One region of the Ruegeria sp. BI11 genome, then DNA from elsewhere that is predicted to be linked to it. Evidence: riboswitches for the same ligand, from Rfam matches in the RefSeq annotation. Region 1 holds a riboswitch; each other region holds the start of a gene.
The links. A riboswitch is a leader RNA that binds a small molecule or an ion and turns the genes downstream of it on or off. The one in region 1 is predicted to bind cobalamin.
Positions count from the first base shown of each region.

Region 2: it holds a riboswitch for cobalamin, as region 1 does, so the genes downstream of both, ACR0DT_RS24265 (DUF1636 family protein) here and ACR0DT_RS22030 (CbtB domain-containing protein) in region 1, are expected to answer to the same signal.
Region 3: it holds a riboswitch for cobalamin, as region 1 does, so the genes downstream of both, ACR0DT_RS17915 (hypothetical protein) here and ACR0DT_RS22030 (CbtB domain-containing protein) in region 1, are expected to answer to the same signal.

Region 1 is NZ_JBQFSM010000015.1:30,130-40,603, reverse strand. Features, by position in the region: gene ACR0DT_RS22070 (OpgC family protein) at 1-416, opposite strand, end outside; gene ACR0DT_RS22065 (tetratricopeptide repeat protein) at 449-1,819, opposite strand; gene ACR0DT_RS22060 (CaiB/BaiF CoA transferase family protein) at 2,001-3,185, opposite strand; gene ACR0DT_RS22055 (thiamine pyrophosphate-binding protein) at 3,172-4,791, opposite strand; gene ACR0DT_RS22050 (DUF302 domain-containing protein) at 4,871-5,329, opposite strand; gene ACR0DT_RS22045 (DUF1636 family protein) at 5,471-5,815, shown strand; gene ACR0DT_RS22040 (hypothetical protein) at 5,812-6,306, opposite strand; gene ACR0DT_RS22035 (CbtA family protein) at 6,373-7,071, opposite strand; gene ACR0DT_RS22030 (CbtB domain-containing protein) at 7,076-7,246, opposite strand; cobalamin riboswitch at 7,283-7,489, opposite strand; gene cobF (precorrin-6A synthase (deacetylating)) at 7,533-8,276, opposite strand; gene cobA (uroporphyrinogen-III C-methyltransferase) at 8,269-8,997, opposite strand; gene ACR0DT_RS22015 (cobyrinic acid a,c-diamide synthase CobB) at 8,994-10,316, opposite strand; gene cobM (precorrin-4 C(11)-methyltransferase) at 10,303-10,474, opposite strand, start outside.
Region 2 is NZ_JBQFSM010000023.1:7,039-17,512, forward strand. Features, by position in the region: gene ACR0DT_RS24250 (FecCD family ABC transporter permease) at 1-851, opposite strand, end outside; gene ACR0DT_RS24255 (ABC transporter substrate-binding protein) at 853-1,800, opposite strand; gene ACR0DT_RS24260 (ABC transporter ATP-binding protein) at 1,819-2,604, opposite strand; gene ACR0DT_RS24265 (DUF1636 family protein) at 2,601-2,957, opposite strand; cobalamin riboswitch at 3,060-3,266, opposite strand; gene ACR0DT_RS24270 (DUF6525 family protein) at 3,342-3,572, opposite strand; gene ACR0DT_RS24275 (aminoacyl-tRNA deacylase) at 3,722-4,192, shown strand; gene ACR0DT_RS24280 (SpoVR family protein) at 4,328-5,812, opposite strand; gene ACR0DT_RS24285 (YeaH/YhbH family protein) at 5,805-7,127, opposite strand; gene ACR0DT_RS24290 (PrkA family serine protein kinase) at 7,143-9,077, opposite strand; gene ACR0DT_RS24295 (hypothetical protein) at 9,574-10,474, opposite strand, start outside.
Region 3 is NZ_JBQFSM010000009.1:54,205-64,678, forward strand. Features, by position in the region: gene ACR0DT_RS17885 (N-acetyltransferase family protein) at 1-149, opposite strand, end outside; gene ACR0DT_RS17890 (SRPBCC family protein) at 162-629, opposite strand; gene nudC (NAD(+) diphosphatase) at 671-1,651, opposite strand; gene ACR0DT_RS17900 (bifunctional 2',3'-cyclic-nucleotide 2'-phosphodiesterase/3'-nucleotidase) at 1,827-3,707, shown strand; RNA gene ffs (signal recognition particle sRNA small type) at 3,747-3,845, shown strand; gene ACR0DT_RS17910 (alpha/beta hydrolase family protein) at 3,879-4,736, opposite strand; cobalamin riboswitch at 4,871-5,090, shown strand; gene ACR0DT_RS17915 (hypothetical protein) at 5,173-5,580, shown strand; gene ACR0DT_RS17920 (protein-tyrosine phosphatase family protein) at 5,582-6,076, opposite strand; gene ACR0DT_RS17925 (DNA polymerase III subunit gamma/tau) at 6,210-7,967, shown strand; gene ACR0DT_RS17930 (YbaB/EbfC family nucleoid-associated protein) at 8,140-8,484, shown strand; gene recR (recombination mediator RecR) at 8,549-9,142, shown strand; gene ACR0DT_RS17940 (lactoylglutathione lyase family protein) at 9,213-9,710, opposite strand; gene ACR0DT_RS17945 (hypothetical protein) at 9,908-10,396, shown strand; gene ACR0DT_RS17950 (ribonuclease T2 family protein) at 10,393-10,474, opposite strand, start outside.

The DNA.
Region 1 (10,474 bases):
AAGAAATGCTGCAGGTTCAGGGCAGAGATATAGTCCTTCTCGAATAACCCGCTTTCGTTCAGCGCGGCCATGGACATGGCGACAAAGAAGAACAGTGCGATGTGTGCCCAGTAAACCTGCCAGATGCGGAACGCCACGCGGGCGGTGCCCATCCACCAGCCTTTGCGCAGGAAAGCTCCACCAAAGGCGATGGCCGAAGCCATGCCGGAACAGAACACGAAGATCTCGGTCGCATCAGAAAAACCGAACCGCGCTGGAATCCACTTGGCCCAGGGGTCGTTCGGGATATGCGCGATCAGGATGATGAACATCGCAATGCCGCGATAGAAGTCCAGGCGCGGGTCACGCACATGGACAGGGGCGGCTGCCGAAGCAGCCACAGGTGCAAAATCAGAAGCGGGCGATGCAGTCGCCATACGTGTTCTGTCCTTCTTGGTCTTTGTTTTTGTTATTCAGCCGGGACGCTTTGTGCGTCTCCGTCGTCGCGGGCCGCGTCGATCAATGCGCGGCGCGCCAGTGCGTAATTGTCCTCGCCACCGGCCCGTTTGGCGCGGCGATCATCCAGGATGCGCTCGACAGCATCCAGGCGACCCGCGCGCAAGCCCGAATCAATGGTGATGCGCTCGAATACATCACGTTGGGCGTGGCTGCCACCTACCAGCTGCATACCATTGCGGGCACTCGATAAAAAGTCGAAGGCGGCGGCGTACTGCCCCTCGCCAAAAGCCTCTAACCCTTTGGAGGCCGCAATGCCCGGATCGGACATGCGGACCGGGGTATCGCCCTGATTGCGCTGCGCGTCTTTCTGGATGCGCTGCAACATCTTGCTGGTCGCTTCGCTGCGGTTATCACCAGTCAATGCCAGCAGATAGTGAAGGTCGGCGAAGACCACACAGCCATCCTCGGTCCGGGCCGCGCTGAGGTCGGCCAGTTCTTCCCAGCGATTGCCCACGTCGACGCCTTCCAGTTCCAGGCGTGACAGCAGCGAGGTTGCGTTTGAGATATCGCGGTAATCGTCCGTTTTGTCTTGGCGAACATGAGTGTCATACAGCTCCATCACCTGCTCGACCTGACCCAAGTCCAGATGCATCAGCGCTTTGTGCCACCAAACGTGATAGCGGAAGTTGTTGCAATGGGTCCAGGCGTCCTCGCGTCCGGCCAACCAGTCCAGACCTAGCTGCGCATTGCCCTGCATCTCGTGCACATGGGCCACCGCATGCAAACCCCAGGCGTCATCAGAAACCATCCAAAGGGCTTGGCGCCCGGCAATCTCGGCCTTTTGGTATTCGCCCGTTTCCTCCAGCGCGAAGGCGTGACAGCCCAGAAGATAGCCACGCCCTGGGTGATCTGGTTCATAAGCGGGCAAAACCCGCTCGATTGACCGGCGCATACCGGTTGGATCGCCCAGAACGAACCGGGTGGCGTGGCTGAGTTTCATAGCCAGGGTATCTTGCGGATGGGCACGCAGAATCTGCTCGAATTTCTGAATGGCTTGCGAGGGGAGATCGTCCAGATATAGACCTAACGCCTCGACATACATGCGCTCGCGTTCCGTGATCGGTTGCCGCTCCATCGCGGATTTGGCCTCTGACAGGGCATCGACCGCGACTGCTGTCATCTCACGTCGGCCCAACAGAACCATAAACAGGCCTTTGATGGCGTGACCCAGCGCAAAGTCGGGCTCAAGCTCAAGCACCTTGCCCAGATGTTGCGGCGTTATGGCCGCGTGTGCCATGAACCCAAGCAGAACACCATTCCACGCCTCGACGCTTGCCGATTGGCTGAGGGTGTTCATCTGTCCGAAAACATCCTGTTTCATGCGATTGGTCCGATCCAGTTGCGAATTTCTACACTATTCGATGTAGCAGAGACTCTGACGGCGTCGTATCAGTATCGCCGCTGCTCTCGAATTGGTGAAAAGCTGTGTGTGGAAAACGTGAAAAAAACCGCCGATTCAACGGCATGTTTCAGCAACATGCCGCCGAAACGGGCACTGTGTTTCAATCTTCGAACGGATTTTCGGAGTTCAATACGGTCTGAGTATCCGCTCCGAATTCGGGCGGGGCGCTGCGATAGGTGACCGGAGTACGGGACAGTTTCAGCGGATTCCCGATCAGTTGCACCTCACCCGGGGCGGCCTGCATCGCGATCTGCATTTGCCGTGCCGCGACCTGATCCGAGGCAAAAACCTGATCTAGCGTCCGCACCGGGCCGACGGGTACTTTGCGGGTTTCAAGCTCGGCTATCACGGTGGCTGTATCATAAGATTGAACCGTCGGGCGCAGCACCGCGTTCAGAGCATCCCGGTTTTCCAGACGCGCCGGGTTGGTGGCAAAGCGCGGGTCATTCGTCAGCTCAGGTTTGCCGATAAAGTCGCAGAAACGTCGGAACTGGCCGTCATTGCCCACGGCTAGAATCACGTGACCGTCCGAGGTTTCGTAAACTTCATAGGGCACGATGTTGGGATGACCGTTGCCTCTACGCTGGGGGACATTGCCCGAAGTCAGGAAATTTACGCCCTCGTTGATCAGCCACGCAACCTGTGTATCGACCAATGCCAGGTCGATTTGTTGGCCCTCGCCGGTCTGATCCCGGTGGCGCAGAGCGGCCAGAATGCCAACACAGGCGTACATCCCGCACATCACGTCGGCGATACCTACGCCTACTTTCATCGGTGCGCCTTCGGGGTCGCCCGTCAGTGACATGATCCCGCCATAGCCCTGCGCCATCAGGTCATAGCCGGGCTTGGACGAATTCGGACCGGTTTGGCCGTAACCCGAGATCGAACAATAGACGAGGCTTGGGAATTCTTGCGACAGCGCGGCATAATCCAGCCCATATTTTGCCAGCCCGCCTGGCTTGAAATTCTCGATCAGGATATCGGCATGCGACGCCAGCCGTTTGATCTCGGCTTGCCCTTCCGGCGTGGCAATATCGATGGCGACGGATTTCTTGTTGCGGTTGGCCGACATGAAATATGCGCTGAGGTCCGATCGATTACCCTCGGCATCCTCAACGTACGGGGGCCCCCATTGCCGCGTATCATCGCCGCCACTGGCCGGGTTTTCGATTTTTATGACTGTCGCCCCGAGATCGCCCAGCAACTGAGTGCAAGTTGGCCCGGCCAGAATGCGTGAAAGGTCCAGTACTTTGATGCCCTTCAGCGGTCCCTCAGATGCGGCCATCATATCCTCCACGCTCGATTTCTGCGGCGATGACGGTAAAGCGGTCGGTTTTGACCGCCTGTTCCAGCGCCGACCGCAGTTCTGCGCGGTTGCGGACGGTATGTCCATAGCCACCAAAGGCTTGTCCCATCGCGGCAAAGTCGTGGCGGTCGAAATCCACCCCAACATTGCCCATCTGACGCTGACGCTGTTTCAACTCGATCAGCGCAAGGCTGGCATCGACAAAGACCAAAAAGATCGGGTTGCCGCCCATCTCGGCTGCGGTCGAAAGCTCTCCGGCAACCATTAGGAACCCGGCGTCGCCAGAGAAACTGATGACCGGGCGGTCTGGCTCGGCCAGTTTCAGGCCGATGGCCATCGGAACCGCGCAACCCATCGTGCACAGGGCCGAGGATTGGATCAGCCCGCGCTCTTCGTAGCAATTCCACATCTGGCTCAGCAGGATACGGTGCGCGCCACTGTCGGCAGTGGCCAGCGTGTCAGAGGGCAGGGCGGCACGGGTTTCGGCGATCACCGCTGCCGGGCCCCAGTCGTCATCAGAGGGGAAAGCCTGCGCCAATGCAGCTTTGACCTGCGCGGGCTCTCCTTCGGGCCACGTCGCCCGAGAGGGGTTGCCCTTGGCGATGGCCTCAAGCGTAGCACCCGTGTGAGCGACCAAGTTCAACCCAGCCTGATGCATATAGTGATCGTTGACCACAGACGAGATGTCGATAACGCGCTTTTCCTCGGGGTCCCAGATCTCGCGCCAGCCGGGGCGCATTTCGATCGGGTCATAGCCCAGACAAAGAACCAGATCGGATTGCTCGACCAGCGGCACCAGATGCTTGTCGGCCAGTGGAGACAAACCTGCGCCGCCGAGGCACAAAGGGTGATCCTCGGGCACGACGCCCTTTGCCTTGTAGGTGGTCACGAAGGGAATACTGAAATGTTCCAAAAAGGCCTGCACCACATTGCGCGAGTCGTCGTAGAGCACGTCCAGACCCACAATCGCGATGGGGCGTTCAGCCTCGGCCACCCAACGGCGGGCTTTCTCAACGCAGTTCCCTTCGGGCGCTACGGCAGCGGGTTTGACCAGACGGCGGCGTTTTATCCCGGATACGCGCGTATCCGCGACCGAGATCGGCACGTCGACGTGAACCGGACCGGGGCGCGGCTGATTGGCTAGCGAAACCGCCTTATCCGTGACAACATCCGCGCCCTGTGCCGTCAGTTTGAACGTCCCCTTGGTGATCGAGCGGTAAACCTGCGCGTGGTCCATCACCTGATGTGTATAGGTCAGCGCCTCATCCTCATCGACGCAGCCGGTCAGAACGATCATCGGCACCCGGTCCTGCAGCGCGTTTGCGACGACGTTAATCCCGTTCATCGCGCCGGGGCCCAGTGTGGCCACCAGAATGGCAGGCGCTCCGTCGCGGTGATGCACCGCCTCGGCCATGAAACCGGCGGCGTTTTCGTGTTTGGCCAGGTGAAAGGTGATCCCGGCCTGTTCTAGCGCGTCCACCAACGTCAGAACCTCGCCGCCCGGCATGCCAAACGCGTGGCGGCACCCGGCCTCGTACAGTCGTTGGGCCAGAAGGTCAGCCGCGCGGGTAGAGAGGTCCTGCATTCTTTATGCTCCGAAATTTTCGCTGCTCAGCAGATTGCGGAGGACGCGCCCGGACGCAAGCAGGATCACGTCAGTGTGACTATTTGACGGCGGATTCCGCCACTGCCTTAAACTTTGTGTCGAGTTCTTGGGCAATATCGCGCAATGGCTCTCCGCCTTCATAGACATAGGGGGCAAAGACAAAGCTGGGTGTTTTGTAGGACAGGGTGGCCGTACCGTCGTCGTTTTCGGTTACATAAAAGCGGACCGGTGCCTCGATCATGGCACTGACCGAGGTTTCCAGAACGCGCACGGCGTAGTCGTTGTTGAAGGCCCCAATCACCAGATTGCCGGGAATGATGATGCCGCGGGCCGCAGCGGCCTTGGTCGGACCGGCCTGTGTGACCACGATCAGCCCGTTTTCTTTTACGGCGGACTTTGTATCCGCAACCAGCTGTTCATAGGTTTTGTCAGTCGGATATACCGCCCAGCCTGACAGTGGTTCCTCGGCCCCAACGGGCAGGGCAAGAAGACAGAGCAAACCTAAAAGCGCGCGCATGATTGTGCCTCGTTTGATGTGGCCTTTCGAGTGATGCCAGAAATCCGGGTTCGGTGCACGCACATTCCTGTGCGCATTCGGGATTGCGCCAAGGGCCGGAAAGCCGCAGAAACATGCAAACGACCAAACACGAGGCCACACGTGGACCCGATACGCCTATTGATTTGCAGCAGCTGTGCGGGAAACCGCGACTCTGAGGCCGAGAAACAGGCTGTGGATACTGCGCTGACTCGGGCAGGTTTGAATGACCGGGTTGAGGTCACGGATCACGCCTGCTTCAGTGGCTGCGCGGAGCCGACGGCACTGGCGCTGCAAGCCCACGGGCGGGCGTCTTACGTGTTTTCGGGGGTTAATGTTGTTGCCGATGCCGAAGACATCGCGGCAACCTGCCAGACCTACTTGGACAGCCCCGCAGGTTGGATCGAAGACGCCCGACCCTGCGGGCGGCTTCGGATGTGTTTGCGCGCACGTATTCCGGCGCTTTAGTCGACCTGAACGGTCACTGCCGCGACGACTGGTACATTGTCGACTGTCAACGCACTGTGGCTGTTTGCGTTCAGCGACACGGAAACTTCGACTTCGCCTTTCGGCAGGTCTGGAATGTGGATCCAGTTACCGTAGAGACGGGCCAGTTTCTCGCCATTTATGTAAACATGCGCGTGGCCTTCGCCGTCTACGTCGTCAGTCGACGCGTTTTCCGGGGCAAACCGGAAATTCTGAGGCATGACGTGCAGGTTCCACCCGGCCATCGGGTCTTGGGTCAAAGCGATTGCGACGCTGGGGGCGTCCGCCCCGGAGGGCAAGTTTACCGTAGTCGAATGGTCATGTGCCATCGCTTCAGCATGCGCGCCGCCGTGATGGGACGGGTCGCCGTGATCGTGGCCGTCAAAAGTGACGCCATTGGCGGCCGCCAGCACAAAGCCAGCACCACCGCCGAACACCAGGCCGATCGCAAAAAGGGCAAGTGAGCGTGCCATTTTTCTTTCCTTGAGTGCAAAAAGAAACGCGCCGGGCGGAACCCGGCGCGTCATTATGTTGGAGGATTAAGCCGTCGCTTCGACGCGTTTGCCTTCGCTCTGCCAGAAATAGCCGGCAAAGGTGCCGACCAGAACCCAAGCAACCAGACCGATGCCAAAGGCGCGGGCGGCGAACAAAGCACCGATTTCCGTCGGGACGGGGCCGGTGAACACATCTGGTTCAGGAGCACCAATCAGATGTGGTGCCAGCAACAAAACCGCAGCGATCACATAGCTGATCAGGTTGCCGCCAAAGGCAATCAGCCACAGTGCAACAATCGCGGCACCCACAGTGGCAAACCACCAGACCTGACGAGCATAGACGTCGGCAGCGGCGACACCGGGCACTTCAGGCGCCAGGGTAAAGCCGGGCGCCAGGTGAAAGGCGATGAACCCCGCCAGACCCCACAGAACACCAGTACGGCCATCAATCGTGTGACCCTGGCCTTCGGCAACTGACATCAGCGCAACCATCAGCAGCGCATAGCCGGTATAGGTCAGCATGGTGAAGATAACGCTCAGCCCGTCACGGGTCAGTTCCGAGAACATGCCCGGCAGTTCGGGATGGGCCGAAACGGCCTCGGCCCCGAAATGGACCAGCTCACCGGATTCGTACAGTTCCGCGTGTAGCAATACAGGTTGCACAAAGACCAACTGCAGCAAGGCGGCTATCAGCCCCGCTGCAGCACCAGCGAACAACGCGCTGGTCAGTATACGACTGAACATGTTCTTAGTGGCAGGGGAAGCCGGTCGCGTGGCGCACGTCGTGGGCTGCATCGTGCAGCGCTGCAGCCTGTACGTGACCGGTCAGGGTAATGATGCCCAGACCCAGAACCACCGCGAACATGACCGGAAGGATACCAGCGCGCGAGGCGGATGCTGTTTGCGTTTGTGTTGCCATCTTTTATTCTCCTTTGCCGCCGCACCCGACGGCCGGTGTTTCAATTGTCGCCTGGCAGGTCTCCTGGCTTGCGGGTCGATGCCTCTGTTCGCCTTCCCCCTGAGAACAGGAGTGGCTGGTTGAACAGGGGCTCTCCGCTTACAGTCGCGGGGGCGGCTGTGGACTTGGCTGCCATGGCAGTCGCACCACATTCCCTCTTAGCATCCGGATGTCTCCGGCAGGACCAGACGCTTTTATTTAGCCGCTATGATGCCAACCGCGCAATCGTCATTTGCGACCTTTTAGGTCAGATCACGCGCTTTTTCAGCAAATAGATATCCATGATCCAGCCATGGTCGGCGCGTGCCCTGGCGCGGGTGTCCAAAATCTCCTGCGCCACATCGGTCAGAGCGCCTTTGATTAGGGTTTCCTCATTCATGCCGACATAGGCACCCCACCAAATGTCGTAATCGGCCATGTCCAAGGTTTGAAATGAACATTCACCATCCAGCATTACCGCAACTTTTGAGGCATTTGTAGGCCAACCCTCATCCCGGATGCGTCGTCCAGTCGTCACGACATAAGGCGCACCTAGATCATTGATTGGGATGGCATGAGCCGCTGTCAGCGCCTGCAGGGCGGTGATTCCTGGGATTACCCGTGTCTGCGGCCGAGGGTCTAATCGTGACGCGATTCGCAGTGAGCTGTCATAAAGCGACGGGTCGCCCCAGATCAGCAGCGCCACATGCTGCGCATTCGGATGAGCCGCAATTGCCTCGTGCCAGCGTAGGGCAATTGCATCATGCCATTCGTCGACGCCACGCAGATAACCATCGTCGGCCCGGCGTTTGGGAATATCGAAATAGGCGATCTGTGGCGGTGTGTCGGTCACAGCGGCGATGATCTCTTCGCGTAGCCCGGCCAGATCGGCCTTGTTCTCGCCTTTGCGGGGGATCAGGATCAGGTCTGCATCGCGAATAGCCTGCGCGCCCTGAAAGGTCACGTGATCCGGGTTGCCAGTACCAATTCCGATCAAAGTCAGGTCAAACATCGTCGAACTCTGCCAATGGGCCATACAAGATCAGGGCCGGAGCTGTGCCGATTTCAGATTCCAGCTTGTCCGACAGCACGCCAATGGTAGCGCGATGAAGGCTCTGGTCGGGGGTCGAAACGGACTCGGCCATCAGGGCTGGAGTGTTCAGTGGCAAGCCATGGTCGTGTAGAGCCTTAACCAATAGGGGAAAGGTCCGTTTACCCATGAACACCACCGTCGTCGCATCCGGATCGGCCAGTGCAGGCAGGTTCAGATCTTCGGGCAGTTTGCCACTGACGTCATGACCGGTGACAAACTGAACCCGCCGCGCGGTCAGACGTCGAGTCAGCGGTATCCCCGCCGCTGCAGCGGCTGCAACGGCCGACGGGATGCCGGGAATAATCTCATACTCGATCCCGGCGGCGCGCAGGGCGACAAGCTCTTCTTCCAACCGGCCGAACAACCCACCATCGCCGGATTTCAATCGCACCACGCGGGCACCGGTCTTGGCATAATCCACCAGCAGGCGGCTGACGTGATCTTGCTTGGGCGAAGGTCGCCCGGCGCGTTTGCCCACGCCCACCAAATCGGCGTCGTCGCGTGCATGGCTCAGGATAGGGCCGCTGCTAAGGTCGTCGAACAGTACCGCATCGGCTTTTTGCATCCGGTCGACTGCTTTCAGGGTCAAAAGCTCGGGGTCACCGGGGCCGGAACCGATGAAGGATACGAACCCGCTCATGCCGAGGCCTCAGCGATCAAGTGAAAGAAAGTACCGGTAACGTTGCCGCGTACCGATCCGGTCTGCGGACCCTCGGCCCCTTCGGCATCAAACACCCGCGCCAGATGTGCGTCGGGTTGTTCCATGATCGAGGAATAGTGGAACTCATGCCCCCGCAAAGCGGTATCGGCTGCAAAACCGGGCATCGGGGCCAGCAATTCCGCGCGTCGGTATCCCAAATTGAACTTGCGCTTTTCATACGAAGTCACGAGTCCCAACAAGCCAGCCATCTGATGCTGGACACCTTCTTTGTCGATCAATGCTTGACCCAGCGCCATGTAACCTCCGCACTCCCCATGTACGGGTTTGGTTTCGGCATGTTTGCGCAGGCCGGTCTGGAATGTGTCGGCAGCAGCCAACGTACCGGCATGCAGTTCGGGGTATCCGCCAGGCAGCCAAACCAGGTTGGCATCAGCGGCAGGTGCTTCGTTCGCAAGGGGGGAAAACGGCAATATCTCAGCCCCCGCAGCACGCCACCCTTCTAGCAAATGCGGGTAGGTGAAGGAAAACGCGGCGTCCCGGGCCAGTGCAATCCGTTGCGCCGGGGGGCGCGGCAGCGCGGCTGACGATGGCTCATTGGGGCCTGAGGAGGCCGCCACTTTAATAGCCTCAAGATCCACATGTTCGCGCAGAAACGCGGCGTAGCCGACAATTGCGCTTTCCAGATCGGGATGCTCGACCGCTTGAATCAATCCCAGATGGCGTTCCGGAAGGGTCAGATCTCCGCGTCGGGGTAAAACGCCCAGAACCGGCAAACCGGCGCGTTCCATGCCCAGACGGGTCAATCGTTCATGCCGGGGGCTGGCGCAGCGGTTCAGGATCACTCCGGCAAAGGGCAGGTCCGGGTTATACATCCGAAACCCCAGAGCCGTTGCGGCTGCCGATTGCGCCTGACCGCCTACATCCAGCACCAGCACCACGGGCCAGCCCATGCGCTGCGCGGTCTCGGCACTAGACCCATGCCCCAGCTCGCCCGGCTTGGCCACGCCATCGAACAACCCCATCGAGCCCTCGGCGACCACTATATCCGCACCCTCAGCTTGCGCCGAAATCGCGTTCAACAACGGATCACCCATCGCCCAGCTGTCCAGATTGAACGAGGCCCGCCCTGCGGCTGCCCGGTGAAAGGCAGGGTCGATGTAATCGGGGCCGCTTTTGAACGGTTGTACGGTTAGGCCATCTTCAGCCAAAGCCCGCAGCAGGCCCAACATTACTGTTGTCTTGCCTGTTCCCGACGACGGGGCCGAAATCAGAAGACCCGGAGGATTAGTCATCTCCATGACTCCAGCTTGACCACGGGCTATCGGCGCTTTGCGGGCGATAGCGACGATCATAATCTTTTGAATACAGGCAGCTTTCGTCGAACCCTTCGCCCGCCAGCGCCGGGCCAACCATGATCAACGCAGTACGCGCGATGCTGTCATCCAGCGCCTCTTTC
Region 2 (10,474 bases), on a different contig from region 1:
ACGAGATGCCCATGCAATGGCCCGGCGATTCCTCGGGCGATATGAGGTACCATGAGGCCGACAAATCCAATCACACCCGCTACTGAGACGAACACTGCCGTTGCAAGGGCGGCGACGAAGAACATTCTGAAGCGAAGCCCTTGTACTGGCACACCCAGCGTCGAAGCCGTCAAGTCCCCGGTCAGCAATGCATCCAGCCAGCGGCTGCGATACAGCGAATAACTCAGAATCAACAGCAGGCCGGCGCAAACCAAGGGAAAGGTCTCCCACCGGGCCAGGCCCAGCCCGCCAAGCATCCAGAAGACTACCGAATGTGCGGCACGGCTATCACCTGCAAAAATCAGATAGTTGGTAATCGCTGAGAACAGGAAAGAAACCGCGAGACCGGCCAGTATCAGTTTTTCGGGCGCGCTTGTGCGCAGCCCATGAACCAGTGCCAGCACAATGCCTGACGCGACAAGCCCTCCGCAGAACGCAGCCAGAGGCAAAGTCCAGAAACCCAGAATATCCCCCGTAACCGTTATGACGAACACGGCGCCTGCCGCAGCGCCCGAGGACAAACCAAACAAAAACGGGTCGGCCAGATCGTTGCGCGTGGTAGTTTGCAGGACTACGCCGACGATGCCCAAACCGGCTCCGATCACCGCGGCGAACAACGCGCGCGGCAGGCGCAGGTCAAATACGATCCGATGTAATGGAGACATGTCGCCTTCAACCAGTCCGGTGCCTAGAACCACTGCGGCGAACGCATCCGAAGTCGGGATCGAGGTCGTTCCGTAGATAGTCGAAACCAGCAAAAGGGCGGTCAGCACGACCGCCCCTGCCACCAATGTCAGAGCCAATCGGCCCATATCAATTCAGGCCCGGATGCATGGCCTTTGCCATTTTCGAGATTGCCTCGATATTTGCCGGTCCGGGGGTCAGCTCTTCGTACCTCAGGCCGATCCAGCGCTTGTTTTTCACGGCATCGGTCTGGGACATTACCGGATGGTCCTGCAGGAACTTAAATGTATCTTCGGCGCCGTTGCCAGTCTGATAATCCAGCAGCACCAGAAACTCCGGATTCGCCGCAGCGACCGCCTCCCAAGAGGTACGCCCCCAGCTTGTGTCCATGTCATGAGTGACGTTGTCACCACCGGCGGCTGCAATCATCGCATCGGGAATAGCGAACTTACCTGCGGTAAAAGGTGCGTCCGCCGGGCCGTCCAGCAAAAAGACGCGAGGTTTGCTCAGGTCGGCGGTTTGCGCTTTGATCGCGGTCAATTCCTCTTTCCAGACATTGACCAGGGCATCAGCCTTGTCTTCGACGTGCATAACCTTGCCCAGTCGCAGGACGTCGTTGAACAGCAGATCCATGTTGGCCTCGGGGCGATCCTTGTCCAGATGCACACAGCTCTCGGACAGGATCATGGTCTTGATGCCAAAAGGTTCCAGCGTATCTGGGGTCACATCACCGCCTGGCTTCATACCATAGTACCAGCCCGCGAAGAACAGGTCGGGTTCCACGGCCACGAGATTTTCAACCGTTGGGTATTTGGGCGCAAGCTCGGGGATATCGCCGCGCAACGTGTCGAATTCCGGGCTGGTCTTGTACCAGCCAGTGATGCCGGTCAGGCCAACGATTTTGTCCTGCAAACCCAGCGCAAAGGCCATGTCGGTCATGTTCATATCATGCACGACCAGTCGCTCGGGCTGGGTGTCGAAAACAAGTGGCTCGCCACAATTGTCAACGGTGACTTCATGGGCGGATACGCTGCCAGCCATGGCTGTGACCAGCGCCACGGACCAGATGTGTTTCATAGGGGATAGCTCCTTGGGTTAAGTTGAAACAGTGTTTCTTCGGATATCCAGCGCCGGGATCACGCGGCCTTCGTGTTGAAAGCACAGGTAATCGACGCCAAAAGTGTCGCGGACCCGCTTTGGGGTCAGCACCTCGGCCACGGAGCCAAACCCCGTGAGTCTCGTAGATTTCATCAATGCCACGTGGGTGGCGAACTCGGGGATCATCACCAGATCGTGGACGATCATCACCACCGTGATCCCCAATTCGGCGACCAAAGACAGCATTCGCCCCTTGGCATCCGGATCAAGATGGTTGGTGGGTTCATCCAGGAACAGCAACGACGGGTTCTGGGCAAGTGCCCTGGCGATATGCGCGCGTTGACGCTCGCCCCCGGACAACACCGCCATCCGCTTGTCTGCCAGCGCGGCAAGGTCGGTCTGGTGCAGAATTCGGTTCAGTTCTTCAGCATGTTCTTCAGCCGAACGGTCAGCCCAAATTGGAATTTGGCCCAATGCAATATAATCCCGCAACATAAGCCTGCCATCCGGAAGCTCTTGCTGGCCCACAACAGCGATTATGCGGGCGCGCTCTTTGGCGGTCATCCGTCTTAGGCTGCGTCCATTGATCAAAACGTCACCCAGCACAAGCTCAGCCGTCCCGCACAGTAGGTTAAGAAGCGTCGTTTTCCCCGCCCCGTTCGGTCCGGCGATCGCCAATATGGCCCCCTCATCCAGCTCAAACGAGGCGCCTTGCAACAGAGTGTCTCCGTTGAGCGCGTAGTATTCGAGATCGCGCGCAGTCAGAAAGGCCGAAGTCGTCATGTTGGCTCCTCCAATTGGATCCGAGGTAAACGAGAAAGGGTTTTTGTGAACAATGGCCTGGGTCGGTCAGTGGCGTTGGTCCAGCCATCCCTACTTGCATGGTATTGCCACGCGAACTCAGCCAAAGCTTCAATGTCTTCTGAGCTTTCAATATTGCCGAATAGATATTGCGCCTTATCGCTGGCCTGGAATCCGACTGTTACCGGATGCGCACAACCGGCCATGCAGGCAACAGTACGGATCATAAATCCCGCAGGCAACTTGCCGGTCAACGCATAGCGTATGGCATCAAAAGACAATGTGCCGCTGCAGGTCGTGCAGATCAGAAGGATATGGTCAGGTGTATCCGGCATTGCCCGCTCCGCTTGACGCCAAGCGCGGACAGAAGGTGCCGATCATGTAAACACGTATCAGACGTGCCATATAAGCCTCCTTCCAGGACGCCCCGCCCCGGGTTGGTTAAACATGTGATGGCAGGTCTCCTGACTTGCGGGTCGATGCTTGGCCATCCTTCCCAGCCACTAGGCCAGTGGGTGTTTGGCGTCGCTTACCGCTTACAGTTGCGGGGGCAGTCACGGACTTGGCGCCGTTTGGCAGACCTCACCGTATTCCCTATTCATCCCTTGGGCGCACCATCGGGAACCATCCATTCCTTGATTGTCTTAGACCGAGTGCCATGTCAACCGAGACATGAAGCGACGGCCTTTCGATCAGAAATACCGCGCGGGTTCCTGGGATCACGGCTGTGCACTTTCGGATAACCACTGCCTCGGCGCGGTCGACAAAGCGTCAAAGGCGACCGTGGAATTGCCAAAGCGGCGATTCCGGCGCAGTCTGCTTTGCCCCAGATTACCGCTCATACTTCGGCGTCGGGGCCAAATACAGGGTCCAGTACAAGATCGAAATGGGCCTATCTCGGTCCTTCGATCGGGGGCGGGCGGGTTTTTCGGTGCTACGGCAGCCTTCATCAGGACTAACCCCGGCGATTGTACACCTTGCCCCCTTGCCCGTTACGCTCATTGAGCGCACAATATGAGTTCATACACCAAATTGCGCCCTGGGTGCGTACCGTGACACGCTTCGCGTCCGGGACGCCTTCTATTATATGGAGGGCACCATGACTATCGCATCTCGTCTGAAGCATCATCTGGACTCTCAAGGGATTCCTTTTGACACTGTCCCGCATCCCTATGCCGCCACTGCGAGCGAATGCGCTGAAGCGGCGCATGTACCCGGCGATCACCTCGCAAAGTCCGTTGTAATACACATGGAGGAGGGTCCGATTCTTGCTGTTCTGCCAAGCAATCATCAGGTCGACCTCACCGCTCTGCAATCGATGATGGACCGCCGTCTTGGTTTGGCCCCTGAATCCGAAATGCGCGAACTGTTTGATGATTGCGCCCTCGGCGCGATACCGCCGGTTGGCGACGCCTATAATCTGCCGACCGTTGTAGACAACAGTCTCACTGGACTCGACAGGATTTGGTTCGAAGCCGGAGACCATAAAACTCTGATTGAGATGCGTGGCAAGGACTTTGATATGATGATGAAAGATGTGAAGCACGGCGCATTTTGCTGCATGCATTAGGCGTTGACGAAATTCTTCACGGATTAACCCCGCTCCGGCGGGGTTATTCTTTGCTTTTGTCCCACAAGGTATTTCTGGCTAGACAACTAAAAGGGGACATCGGAGCTAGTGGGGCGTCTAAGCCTACAATCGTTGCTAGTTTTCGAACGCCGCGTCGAAGCCCCAAATTTGTCGTAGATGGTCCAGTGTCGCTTCACAGGCTCTCTTGTCTAGCGGCACACCGTTGCGCACAGAGTGATTCAGCCTGAGGTGGCGATCTCCCAACAGGTCCACATCGACGATCTGAATATCAGGATCGTGTTCCGATACGTCGAAGCCACGCGCCAGGGTGTCGCGCACCTGATGATAGCCACGTTCGTCGTGAATCGCGTCGACTGTGTAGAAGGGTTTTCCGTCGTCATCTGTCAGCGAAAACATGCGGAAACGACGCATGACATTGGGGCTGAGGAACTGCTGAACAAAACTCTCGTCACGGTAGTTAGCCCAGGCATCCTTTAAAATTTCACGCCAAGCGCGGCTGCCCGCTATGTCCGGAAACCATTCCCGGTCCTCCTCGGTCGGGTTGGTGCAGATGCGTTGAATATCCTGCATCATCGCGAAACCCAGCGCATAAGGGTTGATCCCCATCGCATTCGGAGCGTCAAAATCGGGCTGCGTCAGCACGTTGGTATGGCTGTGCAAGATTTCGAGCATTGCGCCGTCCGTCAGCAGACCGGCGCTGTGCAACTGATTGGTGATGTAGTAGTGGACGAAGCAGGCGCATCCTTCGTTCATCACTTTGGTCTGGCGCTGTGGGTAGAAATACTGCGCGATATTGCGGACGATGCGCAGAACTTCACGCTGCCAGGACTCCAGAACCGGGCTGTGACGTTCAACGAAATAGAGCAGATTTTCTTCCGGCAGCCCCATTTCGCGCTTTCGTTTTTGTGCCTCTTCATCGGTTTTGGATGATTGCGTGGGATGATCAAAGGCATCCCACAGGTAATGTACTGCCCGCTCTTCTTCGATGCGCCGCTCGCGCTGTCGGGTTCTCTCATCCGCGAGCGATGAGTGGGGTGGGCGCCGGTGCCGGAAAACGCTCGACGGCATGAGCGCGTGCGCCGCATCGAGTAATTTCTCAACCTCGCGTTCCCCGTGCTGTTCTTCGCATTGGGCAATAAAACCACGTGCGTAGTCGAGGTAGTCGAGAATACCCTGCGCATCGCTCCACTGGCGAAACAGATGATTGTTCTTGAAGAAATGATTATGCCCGAAGGCCGCGTGCGCAATCACAAGGACCTGAAGCGCCATCGTGTTGTCTTCGAGACAATACGAAATACAGGGGTCGGAATTGATTACGATCTCATAGGCAAGGCCGTTTGCGCCTTTGCGGTAGGCTTTTTCTTCGTGAACGAAACGCTTCCCAAAAGACCAGTGCCGATACATGAGCGGCATCCCGGTCGACGAGTAGGCATCCAGCATCTGCTGATACGAGATGATTTCGATCTGATTGGGATAGACGTCAAGTTCGAGATCATCAATCGCCACGCGCTCGATCGCGTCAAAACTACGCTGGATGGTCTCGAAATCCCACTCCGCGCCGTCAAACAGCGGTGTCTTGGCTTTAGCCCGATCAGCCATTGGAAACTCCGTTCGTCTTGCGCGCAAACAGCTCATGCAGAACCGGGTAGATGTCACTAGCGCGCGCGATCCGTTTCATGGCGAAGTTTGGCCAGGCCTCTGCGACTTGTCGGTACGAGCGCCAAAGTTCCATGCCATTATCTTCGCTGTTCATCAGATTGGCTTCGGTCTCGTCGACGATTTCCGTATAGGCGAAATATTGGCAGCACTTCATCAGTTCACTGTTCAGCAGGTCGGCGCACAATTGCGAATCTCCGCTGAAGTTCTCACCATCTGATGCTTGCGCGGCATAGATATTCCACAGTGCGGACGGGTAGCGGGCTTCGATAATCTTTTTCATCTCGTTGAGCGCGCTGCTCACGACCGTACCGCCGGTTTGGCGGGAGTGAAAGAAGGTGTCTTCATCAACTTCCGCGGCAACCTGGGTGTGGCGGATGAATACAAGCTCGATCTTGTCGTAGCGTTGCTTGAGGAATAGGTGCAGCAAGACAAAGAACTGCTTGGCAAGGTTCTTCTCCCGCTCACCCATTGAGGCCGAAACGTCCATCAGGCAGAACATCACCGCATTTGCCGCTGGCTCGGGGCGCATCTCGAAATACTTGTAACGCACGTCCAGCGGGTCAATGTAGGGAATGATCTTGCGTCGCCTTAGCAACTTGTCGAGCTGATCGCGCAGCAACTGCTTCTCCGCCTTTCGCGCCGCATCTGGTTTTTCCAACGCCTCCAGTTCTTCAACCTGTTGTGTTAGAGCCTGTATCTCGGTGTTTGTCGGGCGCCGCATTGCGAGACGTCGGCCGAAAGCATTGCGCATTGTACGCGAAACACTGAGGTTGGCGGGTGTTCCGGCGGCGGTATAGCCCATGCGATGCGGTTTAGAGACGGGAACCTCTTTCAGACTGCGTTTGATCATGTCGGGCAGTTCGAGATCCTCAAAGAACAGGGAAAGAAACTCGTCCCGCGACAGAACGAACATGAACTCGTCCTCGCCCTCCCCATCGGGCGCCCCTTCACGTCCACCCTGCCCGCTCTGGCCCGACGGGGGTTTCTTAAGCCGGTCACCCGCTTTAAACGTCTTATTTCCGGTCAGAACCCGGTGTCTGGAACCACCTTTGATGTCATGCTGAAAATGAGGTTCTCCGATTCCGTCTGACGGTACCGAGACGTTTTCCTGCTGGCCGACATCGGCGATTTTTCGGCGCCGGACACTTTCGTCAACCGCCTCTTTGACGGCAGAGCGAACCCGGCGCAGAAATCGTCTACGGTTCCCAAGGTTCTTATCCTTGGGGTTCAGCCTTCGGTCGATGAAATGGGCCATTTTAGCATAGACTCCTCATCCTGCCTTGTTGACCCGCATGTACCATTCAACCAGGCGCCTGACCTGACGGCGCGTGTAGCCGCGGCCGATCATGCGATCAATGAACTCGTTATGCTTAGCTTCAGTTTCTTTGTCCCGCTTGGCACCAAAGCTGATGACCGGCAGCAAGTCTTGAATCTGACCGAACATGCGCTTTTCGATAACCCTTCTCAGCTTTTCATATTTGCGCCAGTCAGGGTTCCGACCTTGATTGTTGGCCCGCGCGCGCAGAACGAATTTGACAACTTCGTTTCGGAAATCCTTGGGGTTGGAAATTCCGGCCGGTTTTTCGATCTTTTCAAGTTCCTGTTCCAAAACGCCCCGATTGAGAATCTGGCCAGTATCCGGATCCTTGAAGTCTTGATCTTCGATCCAGGCATCAGCAAAGGAGATGTATCTGTCGAACAGGTTCTGACCAAAGTCAGAATAGGATTCCAGATAGGCTTTTTGGATCTCGTTGCCGATGAACTCCGCGTAACGGGACGACAGATCGTCTTTCATGAAAGACAGGTAACGGCTTTCAACCTCGTCGGGGAATTGTTCGCGTTTCACGGCCTGCTCAAGAACATAGAGCAGATGAACCGGATCGGCGCCAACTTCTTCTGTATCGTGATTGAAGGTCTCGGACAGCACTTTGAAGGCAAAGCGGGTCGATGTACCTGTCATCCCCTCGTCCACCCCGGCCGCGTCCCGATATTCCTGCACCGACCGCGCCTTGGGATCGGTGTCCTTCAGTGTTTCACCGTCATAGACGCGGAGCTTGGAAAATGTTGGCGAGTTTTCATGTTCCTTCAACCTAGTCAGAACACTGAACTGGCTGAGGATGGACAGCGTTTCCGGTGCGCAAGGGGATTCACCCAAACTGCTTTCCTCAAGCAACTTCTCGTAAATTCGGGTTTCATCCGAGGCACGCAGGCAATAGGGAACCTTGACCAGACTGATCCGATCCAAAAAGGCCTCGTTGTTCTTGTTGTTTTTGAACTGCTGCCATTCTGCTTCGTTCGAATGCGCAACTATCACACCCTGGAAGGGGAAAGCGCCGATATTTTCTGTGCCCGCATAGGACCCTTCTTGCGTGGCCGTCAGCAAGGGATGCAACACCTTGATCGGCGCCTTGAACATCTCGACGAATTCCATCAAGCCCTGAGTGGTGCGGTTCAGAGCGCCGGAATAGGAGTAAGCGTCCGGGTCGTTCTGACTGAACTCCTCAAGCTTGCGTATATCGAGCTTACCGACAAGCGAAGAAATGTCTTGGTTGTTTTCATCGCCCGGTTCGGTCTTCGCTACGCAAATCTGGCGCAGTTTCGACGGATAGAGTTTGACAACTGAAAACTTGGAAATATCGCCGTCGTACTCCTGCAGGCGTTTGACAGCCCAGGGCGAAATTAACCCGTTCAGAAGCCGTTTGGGTATGTTGTACTTGGTTTCCAGCAGATCCCCCATCCGAACGCGGTCAAAAAGACCGAGAGGGGATTCAAAGATTGGGCTGATCTGGTCACCCGCCTTCAGCACATAGATCGGCTGCCGCTCCATCAGGTTCTTAAGGATCTCGGCAAGCGTTGACTTGCCCCCGCCGACTGGACCCAACAGGTAGAGGATTTGCTTGCGTTCCTCGAGACCTTGGCTGGCATGGCGGAAAAAGCCCACGATGCGCTCAATGGTTTCCTCGACGCCGTAAATGTCCTGAAAGGGTTTGTACCGCTTGATTGTGCGATTTAGAAATATCCGACTAAGCCGAGCTTCCTGACTGGTATCGATAAGCTCTGGCTCACCGATCGCCGCGACCATCCGCTCGGCAGCGGAAGCCCGCATCGTCGGGTCTTCACGACATTCCAGTAAATAGTCCTGCAACGTCATTTCGATGAGCTTTGTCCGCCCATACTCTTCTGCAAACTGCTCGAAAATCTCCATCTTTAATGTTCCTCTAGGTTTCGTACTCCTTCGTCCCAGCGCGCTAAGTTCTCCCTAGTCTACCACAAAACTGGTCTGTAATTGTTTAATTTCTAATCACAATTTGTTTCCCGCACGCCGCTCTATTGAAATTTATATTCATTGTAGCTTGTAAAACCCGCTGCCACGCGACCTTTTTCCGTTGTGGCCTTAGCATTCAGAACGCCGAACGAGCGGTTGAATTTAGGGTGCCGCCCTAGGCGCTCAGAGGCACATCCTATTTGACCAAGCAAAAGAACATCTCCTGTAAATTCCCATGGTTGCTAAACGTGTTGCTGATCCGCAGGGTGAACCGTCTTTTGCAACCACTCAACAAAGAAACTTGATGGCCACACAGCTGCCCGTCGCAGCACCGTGCACCACAGATGACGGCGAAGCGCAGAAGGTGGGCTTTGCAAAGTCAAAAGTGTCGCTCCAACTGAGCTCATACCGTGTTAACGTTTGCTGCATTGCAGCTTCACTCTGCGTCAGCGACCGACGGTGGAGAAGCCTGAATCATTTCGTCCAGTATTGATCCGGCCTCATAGCCCAGAAGATCAACTTCCATTCGCCCTGGGTCTCCGAACGCCCATGCCCCAACAAGCCGTTGCATCCTCACATAGCCAACGTGCTTTGCCAGAGCGTCTGTCCCATGGGCGTTTTCCGCAAACAACACTTGTCCGGCTGCAACCTTCTCCGGCATCACGCGCTGGAGGTACAAGAGAACTACGTTCACGTCCTCCACGCTGGAGCCTCCGTGGTGGACTATGTACATCTTTGCCCAATCATCCTTATCCATGGCCGCACGTGCATCAGAAACGGCTGCATGGAGCGCAGTTAACTCCGCGCGTGCCGCGTCACGCATGTTTTCTGCCCAGATCGACCGCGTTTCATTGATGATCTTAGAAACAGCATCGCGTGTGAGTTCATCTTGGTTTAGTGTATGCTCGGTGAAGGCTCGAGCCTTCTCAAGCATTTCCCGTTGGCTGGCCAATGAGTCATCCGACAGCCCTAGACCGTCAATTTCATTGAGAAGTGCATCAATCTCGGCGGTAATACTCGAAAATTCTTGCTTCCATCGCTCACTGTCAGCTTCTTCGTCGGGCCAAGGAGTAACTGCGCCGATGATCCCCAACAGAACATGCGTTGTAGACTTGAGGTGCTGATAACGCGGAGCGTTCCTTGGGTATGTCGCCGTTCCATCTTCCGAAACCACGGTGACGTCCCGCGCAATCACCATAATCGGTCGCGTATCTGATGTCAGAGCGTCTTGGCCACGATGAAAGATTGAGAGCATCGCGTCGTTGAAAGTTTTGACGGCATTCTCTGCGTCGCTCTGTTCGGCTGAAACGTCTACCGAAAAAAGAAGGAAAGCCAGA
Region 3 (10,474 bases), on a different contig from region 1:
AGCTGTTCCGGGTGCCCAACATAATGTGCGGCTACAAATTCCGGATCGCTCGGTCTGGTGCGTTTTCCTGCAGCCGTAATTTCCTGCAACACGTCCGAAATGCCTTCGACATCGTCCAAACCGGCCTGTCGGATGATCAGATTGTCCATTGTTGCCCTCTGTTAGGAACCGTGCCGATGACGCTCTTCCATCTCGCGGGCGAACCCGCTGAGCCGCAGTTGAAATTGCCGGCGGAACCGCGACTGCCCCAGCCTTAGCGATTGCAGCAATAGACGAGCAGGCAGAGATTTCGCGGCCAGCGACATCTCAACGCTCAGGCGGGTGCGGCGCTGCGACAGGGCCAGAAATTCAACCGTTGTTACTCCATTCATGCCCTTGCTTGCGGCCTGAAACTGCATCATGGCCGGAGGGTCACACTCGGCCATCTCTATCGCAACATGGCGGGGCTTGCCGCGCAGATTGAACTCGGTTTCCCACTGCGTACCGGGCACAACGCCCATGTGGCCCGACATGCGTCGCACTTCGATCCCACGGCGCATCGCCATGCGTTCGAACCGCTCAAAATCTGCGACCATTTCGAAAACCGCGTTGATCGGGGCTTCGATGTCTTCGCGTGCCGTAAACTGCATAGTGGTTCGTGGGTCTCTTTGTCTGTGGGTCTAGTATTTTGTCAGTCCAGCGTATCCGCAAGCCAGTTTTGCAGAAGAAAATGCGCAATTGCCCCCTTGCGTGCAGGCAGCAGAACCGGATGTTCCCCGGCAAACGCCTGCATCATCTCGGGCTTGCTGACCCACATCGCGTCTTCGATTTCCACTGGATCGATGGTGATCTGGCGCGACAGCGCCTCACCCGCACAGCCAAACATCAGCGAGGCCGGGAACGGCCAGGGTTGGCTGGACAGGTAGCTGACCGGTCCGACAGGCACACCTGCCTCTTCCATCACCTCGCGCCGCACAGCAGCCTCAAGCGTTTCCCCCGGCTCAACAAAACCGGCCAACAAGGAATACATCCCCTCGGGCCAGCCCGGAGACCGCCCCATCAGAACCGAATCCCCGTGGGTAATCAGCATGATGACCACCGGATCGGTGCGCGGAAAATGCTGCCCGCCGCATTCCAGGCAACTACGCTGCCACCCGGCCTGCGATACCTGGCTAGGGGCACCGCAACGTGCGCAAAACCGATGTGTTTCGTGCCAGCCGATGACGGCCTTTGCCGCCGCCGCCAGTTCTGCATCGCGGGCAGACAAACGGGTCATGATCCGGCGCAGCTCGGCAAAGACGTGGCCTTGCGGCAGGTCCGGGTGCTGCTGTTCCGACGGATCAACGAAAGCGCCGACTTGCGACAGGTCCAACCCCTCGGGCGACCAGTCAGAGATATCCAGCGCAAAGACCGGATCCCCTTCCGACAAGCCCAGAAACACGGGTTCTTCAATACTGCCGCCCGGGCCGTTTTCAACCAACCGGTGAGTCATGGGAATCAGCCCAAGCCGGTCTAAACTCTCTCCCTGTACCAGCGGTTTGCCGCGCCAAAGCAACAAACAGGTCGCTTGCGGATGGGTTCGCGCCCGTGTCAATCGGGTGAAATCGCTCCGAATATGCGCCGCGCGATCCAGCCCCGAGCTGCCAAATGTCACAAGTTCCGCGTGTTTCATAGGAAATCCCTTGGGTCGTCGGCATAGGGCTGCCACGGCTGCCACTGTGTTGCAATGGCAATTCCTACCCCCCGAAAACCTGAGGCCGCCAATTGATCGCAGGCAAGTCTTACAAGTTGCATTTACTATACCTTTTCGGGAAAATGCCTAACAAATAACCGTCAGAAGTAGAAATTTGACACATCCCTCTCCTCCGCCCCGCGCGTCACTGAAGATACGGGTTCTGGCAACATCCGATTTGCACATGAACCTTTGCGGTTTCGATTATTATTCTGACACGCCCGATCACACGATAGGCTTTACACGCACCGCCAGCCTGATCCGCGCGGCCCGAGAAGAGGCCGAAGCGCAAGGTGCTCTGGTGCTACTGTTCGACAACGGAGATTCGCTGCAAGGCACCCCGCTGGGGGATTGGGCGGTCGAGCCTGAAAACGCACCGCATATCCTGATGCAGGCTTTTGCCGATCTGGGTTATGACGCCATTGGGCTGGGAAACCACGATTTCGGCTTTGGGCTGCAAACGCTGGATCGCGTGATTGCAGACGCTCGATGTCCGGTGATTTGCAGCAATGCGCACCGGCAAGACGCCGAAACCACCTGGCAAAATCATGCAATCCTGACACGAACGGCTTATTGCGGCAACCAGCCGGTTACATTGAAAATCGGCGTGTTCTCTGTCCTGCCACCGCAAACGGTTAAGTGGGAGGGCCATCGGCTGCAAGGCAGGGTCGTGATGGATGATATCCTGACATGCGCCAGGCAAAAAGTTTGGGATCTAAAGGCTTTGGGCTGTGACCTGATCCTCGCACTTGCGCATACAGGAGTAGGGCCAGCCGAACCGGACCCCTACTTGGAGAACGCGATCATCCCTCTGACCGGAATTGAAGGCATAGACGCCTTGATTGCCGGGCATTCGCATCTGACGCTGCCCGGTAGTGCGCATGATAGCACTGAACACGTCGACGCAAACCTTGGGTTGGTCCAGGGCAAACCTGTGGTCATGCCCGGTGCGTTCGGGGCATATCTAGGGCTGATCGACCTGCCCCTGGACAGAGCGGAAAACGGCGGTTGGACAGTGCAGGATCACCGCGTCATCCTGCGGTCGGTGTGCCCCTCAAAACCCGGCAACTCACCAAAATCTATCGAAGAAGACCCGAATTTGGCGACCCTTTTCGCTATGGGGCATTCGGAAACCCGACGGCGCACAGCGCAACCCGTTGGTCAGACCGATCAGCATCTGCACAGCTATTTCAGCTTTTGTGCCCCGGATCGGGGTCTAGTTCTGACCACAGCGGCCCAGGCGGCAGCCCTGCGACCCTATCTGCAGGACATGCCCTTTGCGGATTTACCGGTTCTGTCCGCAACCGCTCCTTCAAAATTCGGAGGGCGTGCCGGTCCGCGGTTTTTCACTGATGTTGCGCCTGGTCAGGTATGCCTGCGCCATGTCAGCGATATGTATGCGTTTCCCAATGAGCTGCAGGCGGTGGTCGTGGCCGGAGAGCAAATCCGCGACTGGCTGGAAATGTCTGCAGGTGTATTCAACCAGATCATATCGGGACAACAGACCACACTGGTAGATCTCAACCGTGCGGGACACAATTTCGATATTATACAGGGCCTTACCTACAAACTCGATCTCTCACAACCGTCTCGTTTTGATGCCAGCGGCCGCCTGATCGACCCCGAAAATCGGCGCATTCGGAACATCTGCTTCAATGGCCATCCGCTAGCCGCCGATCAACGGTTCGTCGTTGCGCTGAACAATTACCGCGCCAATGGCGGCGGCCATTTTCCCTTTGTCGATCGCGTCGAGCCCATCAAACTTCCGGTTTTGCCAATCCAGCGCGTCCTGCGGGACTATCTGTCAGGCGCATTGCCGCAAGATCCCCTGGAGCACCTGCCCTATCCCTTTAAATTTGCACCGTTGCAGGGCGCGACTACGCTGCTGCGAACCAGCCCCAAGGCGTGGGCTCACATTGCCGAGCTTGAGAAATACGATCCTCACGTAGTCGGAGAAGACGATGAGGGCTTTTTGCTGATCCGTTTGACGCTCTGACGGGTTGTGTTTCCTGCGTCCGTTGCCTATATCAAACCCCGAGAGGTTGGCGCGGGCGAGCGCCTCGCCAACCTGGTCAGGTCCGGAAGGAAGCAGCCACAACGAGCCCCGCTTGGGTCGATGTCCAACCTCTCACTTCAACTTTCCCACTTTGAAATGTTGCGAAAAGGTCTAGGCGATCAATCGTGGCCAGACGGCTGCGCTGCGTCGGGCAAAGGCGCCGATATGTCCAACCTTGGAAAGGCCGAACTCGGCCGGAGACAGCAAATGACGGCGCGCGTTGGGACCATACAGATCGGCCAGCCGCCAAACCGCATTCTTTGGCACCAGGTCGTCATCCTCAAAAGTAAACAGGTCTACGGGTGTGTCTGACTGCGCCCAGCGGGCCTCGGGCAAGGTCACGCCAATTTCGGGAAGATAGTTACGTGGCGTGGTGCACCAGCGACGCCACTGCCAATAGACACTGGCAGGCAGGTCCGCCCCGAATCCCAAAGCCTTGCCCGGCAAATATCCCAGCGCTTGTACGGACAAAGGCGCATGTCCGTACCAGAACAGCAAAGCCAGAGCCCGATAGGGCCAGGGATGGTCCGATACGGTTACAGGTCCGGCACAGACACAGATCATGCGGTCGATCTGTTCAATATCCGGCTGAATCGGCCCAAGCATCCCGCCAACGGAATGGCCGATGCTCCAGTGCTGTGCGTCGGGATAGCGCCGACGCATCTCGGACCGAGCCGCAGGCATGTCGATTAATGCCCAATCCGCCATCGTGGCTTGTGCTGATTTCAAAGGTCCGCTTAGTGAGTGACCGAAATCGCGGTAATCATAGGTTAGACAAGCCATGCCGCGTTCCGCAGCCAGCCAGCGTGCGAAATGCTGGTAATAGTCGCGCGGCACTCCGGTAGCGCTGTGGATGACCACCGCAACCTGAGGCTCGGCCACCGGCTGATACAGCCGGGCCGACAGTTGGGTAGAACCCGAAGGAAACCGAAGATCCTCGGTCAGAACGGCTTGTGCGGTGTCCAACATAGCGCCCCCAATCTGAACTGATTAGTTCACCATCCAAACGCCATCGTTTCCCGTCTCGAGTCAATCCCGTTTCACCATTACCAAACGTCCACCTTGCCCCGAAAAAAGGCCGCTTGACTCAGGTCACTCCAACCCGCTAGCGATTGGGTGATGGTTCTCGTCCCCGATCGCGGGGCGGGATGAAAAGGGAACACGGTGCGGTCCTGCCCGGGAAACCGGAACGGACCAAGGCCGCGACTGCCCCCGCAACTGTAAGCGGTGAGCAATGCCGAAACGCCACTGGCCGCAAGGCTGGGAAGGTCGGCAAAGCAACGACCCGCAAGTCAGGAGACCTGCCATCAAACCAAAACCGAAACTCGGACGGGGTGTCCGGGCAGGTCGTCAGCGCGCTGTCATACCTGATCCATGCCCCCGTCCCACGCGCGGAGGGCGCAAGATGATCTGGAAGACGAAGACACACCAATTCACTGCAACGGTCTGCCAACGCACCGGGAAAACCTGTCCGGCACTGGCGCAAATGGCACGTGCCGTCGTTCAGGCGATGGACGCTGCGGTTCCTGCGACCACGCCAGATTTTGAATTCGACGGCAGCAGTGAACTGGCCTTTTGCGCGCAAGGTTGCAGCGCTCGGTTCCGTGCGCAGAAGGACCTGATCCGGGTCTTTTGCGGAACCGGAAATGATGCATCACTGGATTCGCTGGACGATTACGCGGATATGATGTTCGGCCCTGACGTGATCATGCGCCCGGCAGGCATGCTGACCACTCCACCCTGCGCGATGCTAGAAGTCACAGCAATTCCGTCCGATCCAGTGGCACAGACGGAACGGCAGTTGGCGCTCTGATCTAGCCGCTCGTCTGTGGAAAGGTGGCCCATTCAATCTGACCGCTGGTCTCGACGGCGCAGGGCCGCACCTCACGTAGTCGGCTCAACGCCGTCTCGGGATCTTCGCCATGTTCGACCATAAGGCGCAGGACAATCATCCCGGACCGCCCGCAACCGCCCCGGCAATGCACCAACACCCGCCCGCTGTTGGACAAAATGCGTGTAGCCGCTGTGCTGACCTTGGTCCATACAGCGTCAATCATAGGCGACGGCGCACCAAAATCCGCAATTGGCAAATGCACCCATTCGATATTGCGCGCACGTAGGTCGCCACCAAAACTGCCTGCACCCTCTTGCAGCATTTCAACCTCTGTGGTCATCGAGATCACGAGATCCGGCTGCCAATCGCGAATGATGCCCAAGTCCCGAGCATATTCGCCCCCCCGACCTGGTAGCGGCGATAAAGCAACGGTGCCATTTCCCACTGATACAGCGATAATTGCTAACTGATTCATGGTTGGCCCCCTTCAAACATTGCTTGTAGGGCGCGCAATCTGCCATGCAAACCGAAATTCACCCAAGCCTGCTGTGGACGCGGGCGGCGGGGGTCTCTACGCTGCATCGGAACCCGAATCCGACAGAGCAGACATGAACGACACGCCCAGCCCCGCCTATCAGGTTCTCGCCCGTAAATACCGCCCGGAAACCTTTGCCGACCTCGTTGGTCAGGACGCAATGGTGCGTACGCTGAAAAACGCGTTCGAAGCCGACCGGATCGCGCAGGCCTTCATCATGACCGGCATTCGCGGCACCGGGAAAACCACCACGGCGCGGATCATCGCCAAAGGTATGAACTGCATCGGCCCCGATGGCGAAGGCAAGCCAACGACCGAACCCTGTGGTCAATGTGAACACTGCGTGGCCATCATGGAAGGCCGCCACGTTGACGTGATGGAGATGGACGCCGCAAGCCGAACCGGCGTGAACGATATCCGCGAGATCATCGACAGTGTCCGCTATCGTGCCGCCAGTGCACGCTACAAGATATACATCATCGACGAGGTCCACATGCTGTCGACCAGCGCGTTCAACGCGCTACTCAAGACGCTTGAGGAACCACCCGAGCATGTGAAATTCATCTTTGCCACCACCGAGATTCGCAAGGTGCCTGTCACGGTTCTGTCGCGCTGTCAGCGGTTCGACCTGCGCCGGATTGAGCCCGAAGACATGATTGGCCTGCTCAACAAGATCGCGGCTGCGGAAAACGCGCAGATAGCCGATGACGCGCTGGCGCTGATCACCCGTGCGGCTGAAGGCTCGGCCCGGGATGCGACCTCGCTTCTGGATCAGGCAATCTCGCACGGGGCGGGCGAAACCAGTGCCGATCAGGTCCGCGCGATGCTTGGCCTGGCCGATCGCGGGCGGGTGCTAGACCTGATGGACATGATCCTGCGCGGTGACGCCGCGAGCGCGCTGACCGAGTTGGGCGGGCAATATGCCGAAGGTGCCGACCCGCTGGCCGTGCTGCGCGATCTGGCCGAGATCACCCATTGGGTCTCCGTTGTCAAAATCACGCCGGACGCCGCCGACGACCCCACCGTATCCCCGGACGAACGGGCACGCGGTCAACAGATGGCCGAAGCCCTGCCGATGCGCGTTCTGACTCGGATGTGGCAGATGTTGCTAAAAGCGCTCGAAGAAGTATCCGCAGCACCAAATGCTATGATGGCCGCCGAGATGGCGGTGATCCGCCTGACCCATGTGGCCGATCTGCCCAGCCCGGAAGAGCTGATCAAACGCCTGCAAGACACGCCTCCGCCACCAAACGGTGGACCGGGCGGCGGGCTACCGGCACCATCGCATGCCGCTGTTCAGGCGCAGGCGCCGGTGGCGTCTTCTTACGCAGCACCGGCCCATGGCGGGGGCAGCGCTCCCAGCGCAGCGTTGGCGCAGGATGTGCAGGCCGCACTGGCGCGCTATCCGACCTTCGACCACGTGGTCGAGTTGATCCGCGCAAATCGCGACGGTGTACTGCTAGACGAGGTCAAACGGTCTTTGCGGCTGGTGGCATACCAACCCGGGCGCATCGAGTTTCAGCCGACCGAGCGTGCCTCGGCCCAACTGCCACAACGTCTGGGCACTGCGTTGCAACGCTGGACCGGCAACCGTTGGGCCGTCACGGTCGTCAACGAAGGCGGCGGCGAGACGATCTATGAAAAGGAAAACGCAGCTGAGGAAGCGCTGATAGCCGAAGCCAAGGAGCACCCGCTGGTGAAGGCCGTATTGGCACAGTTCCCCAAGGCGCGGATCAAGAACATCGAAACTCCGGAACAACGTGCGGCCAAGGTCGAAACCGAGGCCCTGCCCGAAGTCGAAGACGAATGGGACCCATTCGAGGAAGATTGAGCCACATCGAGACACGGGACACTGGACCCCTCCCGCGCCCGCCACGGGCCATCGGCTAATGCCGACCGCCCTAAGCGAGCTTGGGCCCGGCAGGCGGGAGCAACCTCGCCCCTTGTGCCGCGCGGGTACCGCCCGTATTTAGGCGACAAACGCGATACACAGGAGAATACCGATGCTCAAAGGACTCGGCGGTCTGGGCGACATGGCCAAGATGATGAAATCCGCGCAGGATTTGCAGACCAAAATGACGGATATGCAGGAAGAGCTGAACACAATCATGGTTGTCGGTGAATCCGGTGCCGGGCTGGTCAAGGCCACCGCCACAGCAAAAGGTGAGCTGAAAGGTCTGGACATCGATCCGTCGATCTTCAACGGCGACGACAAGGAAGTGGTCGAGGATCTGATCCTGGCCGCTATCAAGGACGCGCAGACCAAAGCTGCTGAGCGCGCGCAGGCCGAGATGGCGAAGCTGACCGAAAGCATGGGCCTTCCCGCAGACATCAAGCTACCGTTCTGATACACCCTCCTGACGGAACATCGGCCGGGCGTCCCTGCCCGGCCCATTTGCAGGAGCATACCCGGTGAGTTCGAACAGCGATATCGACAACCTGATCGATCTGATGGCCAAGCTGCCGGGCCTCGGTCCTCGCTCGGCCCGTCGCGCGGTGTTGCACCTGATCCGCAAACGCGCCCTGCTGCTGACGCCCCTGTCGGACGCCATGCAGCAAGTGGCCATCACCGCCCGCGAATGCCTGAACTGCGGCAATGTGGGCACCACCGATATCTGTGGCATCTGCGACAGCGAGGCCCGTGCCACCGGTGAACTGTGCGTGGTCGAAGACGTTGCCGACCTCTGGGCGATGGAACGCGCAGGCGTGTTCAAAGGCCGCTATCACGTTCTGGGCGGCACGTTGTCGGCGCTGGACGGAGTTGGGCCGGACGAACTGCGCATCCCCCGCCTTAAAGACCGCGTGACAGCCGAAGGGATCACCGAAATCATCCTCGCCCTGAATGCCACCGTCGACGGCCAGACCACCGCCCATTACATCGCCGATCAGTTGGAGGGTCAGGTCCGTCTGACCTCACTAGCGCAAGGCGTGCCGATTGGCGGAGAGCTTGACTATCTGGATGACGGGACGATCACGGCTGCGCTAAGAGCCCGAAAAGAGCTCTGAGTACCGCTATACCACGGCAACCAGAACACTTTTACCTGTTCCAGTTTCACACCGGACTCTGCCCAATTTGTCAGGTGTAAGCACCCGACGAATAGGTCAATTCATAGGAGTGGCTGTAAATCTCAAAGACAATGCCAAACGGGTCTTCAACGTAGACCATACGGTATGGTTTCTCTCCGGGGTAATAGTATCGGATCGGCATCCGTTGTTTGCCACCTGCAGAGACGATTTTTTCTACCAAGCCTTCGACATCTGGGTCCTGGACGCAAAAATGGAACGTGCCATTCTGGCGAAAGTCGATGTTGTTTTCCGGCACGTAATTCCCGTGAAACTCGAAAAGCTCAAATCCAATTCGATCAGCGGTCGCGAGATGCGCAATACGCAGTTTTTTCCATTCCGGGCCAAACACATCAGTGCACATGACACCGATATCCGTTTCATCCTCTATCACGTCCGTTGGCGGCATGATTATGTAGAAACCAAGGACCTCGGAGTAGAACTTTACAGCCTCGTCAACGTTTGGGACGGACAATCCGATGTGAGAGAATGTTCTTGGATGTTGCGGCATGACTCGCTCCTTAGATTATGGAGCGAAAACTATTGTGCCACGGTCGAGTTTCAAGCGCCTGGTCGGCGAGGCATAGCCGGGTTCCGCCGAACACATAGGTCTTCTTTCACGGTCTCATCAGCCGAGATTGGCCTTTGCCTCTTGAACGCGACGTGTACTATGGCTGTAACCTTATCCATTTGATATTGGGAATAGTAATGAAACGCCTTATTGCCCTTACGCTTGCCGCCTTTACAGCCACCGCCGCGTTTTCGCAGGAACTGATCGATAAAGGCTTTGTTGAGGGCTGGAACATCATGATGGACCCTGCACTTGGCAATGGGTGCTTGATCCAGACAATCTATCAGGACCTCTCGGTGGTGCGTATCGGCTATGACGCGCTGGACAATCGCGGGTATTTCGCCGTCTACAACAAGGCGTGGGGCGATATCGAACAGGGTAAGAGCTACCCCATTCGGTTCGAGCTGGACGGCAAAAGCTTTGACGCCACCGCCATCGGCTTCAATCAGCGCGACGTGCCGGGCGCGACGGTATTTTTCACCGACCGCAGTTTCGTCAACGCTATTGCGCAGAACAAGACCATGACCGTCTACAACCCGGCTGGTGAGGTGGTGATGGCGATTGATCTCAAGGGCACCGCCAAAGCGCTGGACTATGCCCGCGACTGCCAGAACCGGAAGCTCTAACGAATCGGATCGAACAGCGCGTCTTTGGCTGTGCAATCGCGGATCACGTCGCGGCCACAGGGCACCGGTTCAAGGTCG